DNA from 3 places in the Venatorbacter sp. C2-1 genome. Region 1 is predicted to be linked to each of the others. Evidence: predicted binding sites of a transcription regulator. Region 1 holds the regulator's gene; each other region holds the start of a gene.
The links. Region 1 encodes FliA, which starts transcription of late flagellar genes. Its sites were predicted from a motif close to CTAAAGTTNNNNNNNNNNCNGCCGATA; they were not measured.
Positions count from the first base shown of each region.

Region 2: fliK (flagellar hook-length control protein FliK) is a predicted target of FliA. The motif match lies at 1,333-1,359, and genes of this name have one in related genera.
Region 3: MT343_RS06495 (flagellar protein MotY) is a predicted target of FliA. The motif match lies at 1,101-1,127, and genes of this name have one in related genera.

Region 1 covers NZ_CP094879.1:2,993,370-2,995,641, forward strand. The annotation lists gene cheY (chemotaxis response regulator CheY) at 1-371, opposite strand, end outside; gene MT343_RS13425 (RNA polymerase sigma factor FliA) at 507-1,238, opposite strand; gene MT343_RS13430 (MinD/ParA family protein) at 1,242-2,060, opposite strand; gene flhF (flagellar biosynthesis protein FlhF) at 2,067-2,272, opposite strand, start outside.
Region 2 covers NZ_CP094879.1:1,498,594-1,500,865, forward strand. The annotation lists gene fliK (flagellar hook-length control protein FliK) at 1-1,324, opposite strand, end outside; gene ccmA (cytochrome c biogenesis heme-transporting ATPase CcmA) at 1,439-2,086, shown strand; gene ccmB (heme exporter protein CcmB) at 2,083-2,272, shown strand, end outside.
Region 3 covers NZ_CP094879.1:1,435,924-1,438,195, reverse strand. The annotation lists gene MT343_RS06495 (flagellar protein MotY) at 125-1,057, opposite strand; gene pyrC (dihydroorotase) at 1,186-2,223, shown strand; gene rnt (ribonuclease T) at 2,256-2,272, shown strand, end outside.

The DNA.
Region 1 (2,272 bases):
CCTTCGACACGTTCAAAGATCTTATCGATCTTTTCTTTCAGTACCGCAGCAGTAAAAGGTTTCACGACATAGCCGTTAACCCCTGCCTGAGCAGCGGCAACAATCTGGTCGCGCTTGGCTTCCGCTGTCACCATCAGTACCGGCAGACTTTTCAGGCGATCATCGGCTCTCACTTTCTTCAGCAAGTCGAGACCTGTCATGCCAGGCATGTTCCAGTCCGTCACCAAGAAGTCGAAATCACCATTCTGCAACATGGGAAGTGCTGTTGTGCCGTCATCTGCTTCCTGAGTATTGGTAAACCCCAGATCACGCAACAGATTTTTGACGATTCGTCTCATCGTTGAGAAATCATCAACGATCAGAATTTTCATGTTTTTGTCCAAAACGACCTCCAGTAATCGACTCTCTATATTCCAAGTCGTTCCTAAGGTTTAGTGTAGACACAGTTATCGCTTTATCCAGAAACAAAGCGCTCAGAAAAGATTTTTTTCAATAACAGGAAGGAGTTAGGACAACCAGCCGCCAAGGCGGGCACGCAGACGATGAGCTGCCTGACTGTGCAGCTGACTGACCCTTGATTCGCTGACACCCAATACGGCGCCAATTTCTTTCAGGTTCAGTTCCTCGTCGTAGTACAGGGCGAGTACCAGCTGTTCCCTTTCGGGTAAATGACGGATAGCGTCGGCGAGTTGACGCTGAAAGGATTCACGTTCGATACCGTCCAGTGGATTGGGGGACTCTTCTTCAAAGACGTCGAAGCCTGACTCGCTCTTTTCAACAACTTCTTCAAAACTGAACAGCCGGCAGCCGGCGCTGTCTTTCAGGATGGCATGGTATTCATCCTGACTGATGCCCAGAAAACCGGCGACTTCGCTGTCTTCAGCATCACGGCCTTTTTCACTTTCAATCTGTTTAATAGCATCGCTGATACGACGGGAATTACGGTGTACCGAGCGTGGTGCCCAGTCACCTTTACGGATCTCGTCCAGCATCGCGCCACGAATGCGGATACCGGCGTAGGTTTCGAAGCTGGCACCTTTGCCACCATCGTATTTACGCGCGGCTTCCAGCAAGCCAATCATGCCGGCCTGAATAAGGTCATCAAGCTGCACACTGTCAGGCAGACGGCCAATAAGGTGGTGTGCAATGCGCTTTACCAGCGTCGCATGATCACGTACCAGCTGTTCATAATCGTGTTTTTGTACGTCGGAATACACCAGACAACTTCCTACTGACACTCGTTATGCCCCGGCTTCCTGAACCAACCGATCTACAAAAAACTCCAGATGCCCCCGGGGTGTTGAAGGCAGTGGCCATGAATCCACTTTTTTAGCCAGTGCACGGAATGCTGTCGCCGCTTTAGAGCGCGGGTAGGCATCGATCACCGCTTTCTGGCGCTGCACGGCACGCTTAAGCGCATCGTCCTGAGGTATAGCGCCAACATACTGCATAGCCACTTCCAGGAAACGATCTGTCACTTTGGTAAGTTTGGCAAATAAAGCGTTTCCTTCCTGTGGTGTGCGGACCATGTTGGCAACAATGCGGAAACGGAACAGCCCATAGTCACGATTCAGAAGTTTGATCTGCGCATAGGCGTCGGTGATTGAGGTTGGTTCATCAGTGACCACCATCAGTACTTCCTGCGCGGCACGGACAAAACTCATCACACTGTCGGAAATTCCGGCCGCGGTATCAATAATCAGCACATCGATATCATCACCGATATCACTGAAGGCCTGAATCAGGCCGGCATGTTCAAGTGCGTTCAGCTGCGATAATTTTTGCGTACCAGAAGATGCCGGCACTACGCGGATACCTCCCGGCCCTTTAACCATTACGTCACGCAGATCACATTCACCCGCCAGAACATTTTCAATGGTTTTATTAGAGCTGATACCCAGCAGAATATCGATATTTGCCAACCCCAGATCCGCGTCAAGAACCACTACTCTGCGCCCCATTTCGGCCAGAGCGATAGCCAGATTGACCGAGACATTGCTCTTGCCGACACCACCTTTACCGCCGGTGACCGCGATGACCTGCACAGGATGCCTTGCCATTAGTCGTTATACTCCGTGTTGAATACTGGAATGCTGAGTGGCGAAGCTCATGGCTTCGGCGGCCTGCCAGCGGGTACGCGCCATGCGCGCCATCTGCTCCGCCAGTTTCACCAGTTTTTCAGCATCCGGATAATGCACATCATCGGGGATGTGCGGTCCATCAGTCACCAGGGTGACCGGCAGCTGAGTCAGCGCCGAGACACTCATGGCAG
Region 2 (2,272 bases), 1.5 Mb from region 1:
GAGCGGGCGTTTCTGTTGCTGTTTCAAGTCGCTCGCGCGTCGTCTGCAGGGCTGCTGTTAAGGCATCTGCTGGACTGACCGGTGCAGCTCCGGAAGTGGTATTTGAAGTATCGCCTGCAGCCTGTAATGCCGTTTTGAGTGTTTGCAGATGTTCCGCCGCTTGCGCCATTCCGGCTTTGGCCCAAAGGGTACGGAACAGCGAGCTGCTGTCAGAGGTTACTGCAGAGTCTGGTGTCGCTGCGCCAGAAATACCTGGGCCAGAAATACCCGGAGCTGGCTGTGTGAGTGCGCTTTGCAGCAGGGTCATTACTTTGTTTTCGTACATAAGGCCACTGTTCAGCACACTTTCACGCAGGGCTGCGGGCTGTTGCAGCTGCGGTATTTGCGGCAGCTGGTTCAGCCACTGCTGCAGCGGCTGACGCACACTGGCTGGCAGTCCGGGCTGTTGTAACAGTTGTTGCAAAGCTGAGGCTGAGCCCGATAAGAGCCGCGCACTATCCGTTCTTGATCCCATCTGAGTTGCGCTGGGAGGTGCCTGTTCTGAACCGGATGGCGCGGTCACCGTACCGGGCAATCCGGCTGCTGAGCCTGCGAGTAGTGCAGTATTGTTGCCCGCTTGTGCTCTGGTCGGGTTGGTATAGATACCGGCTGAATTTACTCCGGCTGGCAATATGCTGCTGAGCGACGCAGAGGTTGTGGCTGTTGTGTTCAGCAAGGGCAGGCGACTGGCCAGAAACTGGCTGATCAGAGCCGGCAGAGGCGCTGCCGGTTGTCCTGGCTGTGAGACACCGGGGTTGTTGCCTGTGGCAGCAGTTGTTGGCGATACAGGTATCTGTGCCGCGGTTTTGTCGTTGCTTTTCAGACTCGCGAGCAGCGCTTCGGCGGCCAGTTTCAGAGTGCTGGCTGAAGTTTCTGGTAACGGGCTGGTCTGCGGCGGGAGTTTTATATCCGTTATGCCCAGGCGCATCTGGCCGTCTGCATCCTGGCTCAATTGCAGGGTTAACCGGGTATTGCGTGGCAGTGGGTACTGACTGCTGACCTGCAGGGTTTGAGGTTTGCCGGAGCTATCCTGGCCTTCGAGGGTCAGACGGTAACCTTCATCGGTGGCGATGCTGCTGATCACCCGGGCATTAAAATTCTGCGTGGCAGACTGGCGCGCGGCTTCTGAGCTTGTCCCGGCAGTGCCTGTCGCAGCTGTACTGCTTTGCTGAACATGGCCGGATGCCGGGGTGTCCACAGCCTTGCCAGCCTCCGCCTGAACCTTATTCAGAGCGGCCGCCTTCAGGGTCGCGGATGAGATAAGAGGGACGGATTCGGGTTGCATAATGTTGATATCGGCCAAGGTTTACGCATCTTTACCCATCTTAGTTCGGCGGCTTCCGTCCTGACAGAGGGATTTTGTATATAATGCCGCGGATTTTTTCGAATAAGGTTCATCATGACCGCCACGTCAGGCTCCACCATTATCGACTTGCAGGCCCGGCAGTTGCTGTGTGAACGCGACGACCGGGTGTTGTTTGAGCAGCTGGATGTAGCGGTTGGCAACGGTGATCTGCTGCAACTGGCGGGGCCGAACGGCGCCGGTAAAACCACGCTGCTGCGTTTGCTGGCCGGACTGAACCGTGACTATGAAGGCGAACTGCTGTGGTGCGGAGAGCCTCTGACCGATGATTTTTCTGCTTATGCTTCACAGCGTTTATATCAGGGCCATCTGGCGGCGGTGAAAAAAGCGCTGACGCCGCTGGAAAACCTGCGCTGGCTGGTCAGCAGCTGGAACGTCAGTGACGATCAGCTGTGGGCGGCACTGGATGAGGTTGAGCTGGGCGGTTATGAAGAAACCACCTGTCAGCAGCTGTCAGCCGGCCAACAGCGTCGCGTGGCTTTGGCACGTTTATGTGTGGCGCCAACCCCGTTGTGGATTCTCGATGAACCCTTTACCGCACTCGATAAAGCCGGCGTGCGCTGGCTGGAAGGTCGCCTGCAGCGTCAGGTTGAAAGTGGCGGCGCGGTGATTATTACCAGCCACCACGCACTGGAGAATATTGCCAGTCTGCGACAGCTGGAACTGGGGAGTGCCCGCGCATGAGTCTGGTAACCGCAACCATTAAGCGTGACCTGTTACTGGCAGCGCGCAATCCCGGTGAATGGCTGAACCCGCTGATGTTTTTCTTAATGGTCGCAGCACTGTTTCCGCTGGCCGTTGATCCGGACCCTAAGTTTTTAAGCAAGATTGCCGGTGGCGTGATCTGGGTTGCCGCCTTGCTGGCAACCC
Region 3 (2,272 bases), 1.6 Mb from region 1:
AATAATGAAAGGGGCGGTATTGTACTGATTGTGCACGGGATAGCCAACAGGCGTACCCAAAGGACAAAGAAAGAGCAGTAAAGAAAGAGGACTAAAAAGAGCAATAAAGAAAGCGCGGCGGGTATCAGTCGCCGCTGGCGGTAGTCTGGGTGCGGACCTTCGGTTTAAATAGCAGATTATCCGGTATCGGCATATCTTCCCGCTGTTCAATGCGGATGGTCACACGGCGGTTTTCGGCACGTCCGGCCGCGGTTTTGTTGCTGGCCACCGGATAACGGTCACCATGAAAACGGGTGGTCACCATTTCCGCATCAATACCCTGCTTTATAAAGTAACGTTCCACATCCTCAACCCGCGCCTTGGACGTCTGGCGGTTATCGTAACGGCGGCCAACGTTGTCAGAATGACCGTCCAGATACACGGCAAAAATGCGCGGATCATGCTTTATGTAAAAAATAATGCGGTCGAGAATTTTCATATCGGGGGCATCGATCTGCTCTTCACCACTGGCAAACAGCACCTTCGAGCGCGCCACCTGCCGGTAATTAACCGGTAACAGCTGTTTTACGCACTCCAGATAATCCAGATAAAACTGCGGGAACGACACCGCCGACAGATGCACTTTTACAAAGCGGTTCTGATCGTAATAGGTTTTGTGGCTGATGGCAGGCCATTTGCCTTCCAGCAAGGCATGCAGAAACTGATTGGTGCGGGTGGCGTCCAGACTCAGATTCGGCGTGTCTTTTACAATCCGCGCCACACCCAGATCTTCGCTTTTTACTCCCGGCTGCCAGGGCGGCGGCAGAATACTGACCCGTGCCTGGCTGTACGACATCAGGTTCTTCAGGGTTTCGAGCTGAAAAGTAACGTCCTCGCCGGCCTCGTGATAGAACACCGCGCGGCCATACCCGGCCAGCGTCTGCTCAAAACGGCACTCAAATACCGAACCACTGACCGACCAGTCGGTAGTTTCAATGTCACCGCCGTAGTCCAGCGCCGCATCCGCCTGGCAGAAAGCGCTGAGCAACATGCAGCTTAAGGCAATTAGTTTGTGCATAGACATCCGGTTGAGGCTGTTAAATTCGGGGCTGTTCCTGAGTTATCGGCCAATTCCGAGAAAAATTAAGCGGTTAAAGGCTGCTTTCGGTACAATGCCCCATCAATTTTAGCTGAAGGTTGAAGAGCATGACTGACCGTTTGACCATTACCCGCCCCGACGACTGGCACCTGCACGTACGCGATGGCGCCGTGCTGCAACATACCGTGCCTGCCACCGCCCGGGTGATGGGCCGCGCCATCATCATGCCAAACCTGCAGCCACCGGTGATGAATGCCGAACAGGCACTGGAATACCGCGACCGCATCCTGTCACGCGTACCGCAGGGTCTGACATTTAACCCTCTTATGGTGCTGTACTTAACCGACAATACCACCCCGGAAATGATTGCTGAAGCCAAGGCAGCCGGTAACATTGTAGCCGTTAAGCTGTATCCGGCCGGAGCGACCACTAACTCCGCTTCCGGTGTTACCGATCTCGGCAAGCTCGATGATATCGCCGCTGCGCTGGCTGAAAACGGCATGCCGCTGCTGGTGCACGGTGAAGTCACCCAGAACCACATCGACATCTTTGACCGCGAAAAAGAATTCCTCGACACCATTCTGGCACCGCTGGTCAGCCGTCATCCGACCTTAAAAGTGGTGGTTGAACACATCACCACCAAAGACGCCGCCGAATTCGTACAGAGCCAGGGCAGCAACGTTGCCGCCACCATCACCGTGCAGCATCTGGCCTACAACCGTAACCATATGCTGGTTGGCGGAATTAAGCCGCACTTCTACTGCCTGCCGATTCTGAAGCGTAATATCCACCAGCAGGCGCTGCAGGATGTGGTCGCCAGCGGCAACAGCAAATTCTTCCTCGGCACCGACAGTGCGCCACACGCCAAAGGCGCCAAAGAAAACGCCTGTGGTTGTGCCGGCTGTTTTACCGCCTACGCCGCCATTGAGCTGTATGCCGAAATCTTCGAAGACCTCGGCGCGCTGGATAAACTGGAAGGCTTTGCCAGCCATTACGGCCCGGACTTCTACGGTCTGGCGCGTAACAGCGACGAAATTACCCTGATCAAACAAGACTGGCAGGCGCCGGTCGAGCTGCCATTCGGCAGTGATGTTATTGTGCCGCTGCGTGCCGGCGAAACCCTGCGCTGGAAACTGGAGTACTGAGGGTGAGTGAAGAGAAACAGGAAAAAACCATGATGGCACAGCGCTTCCG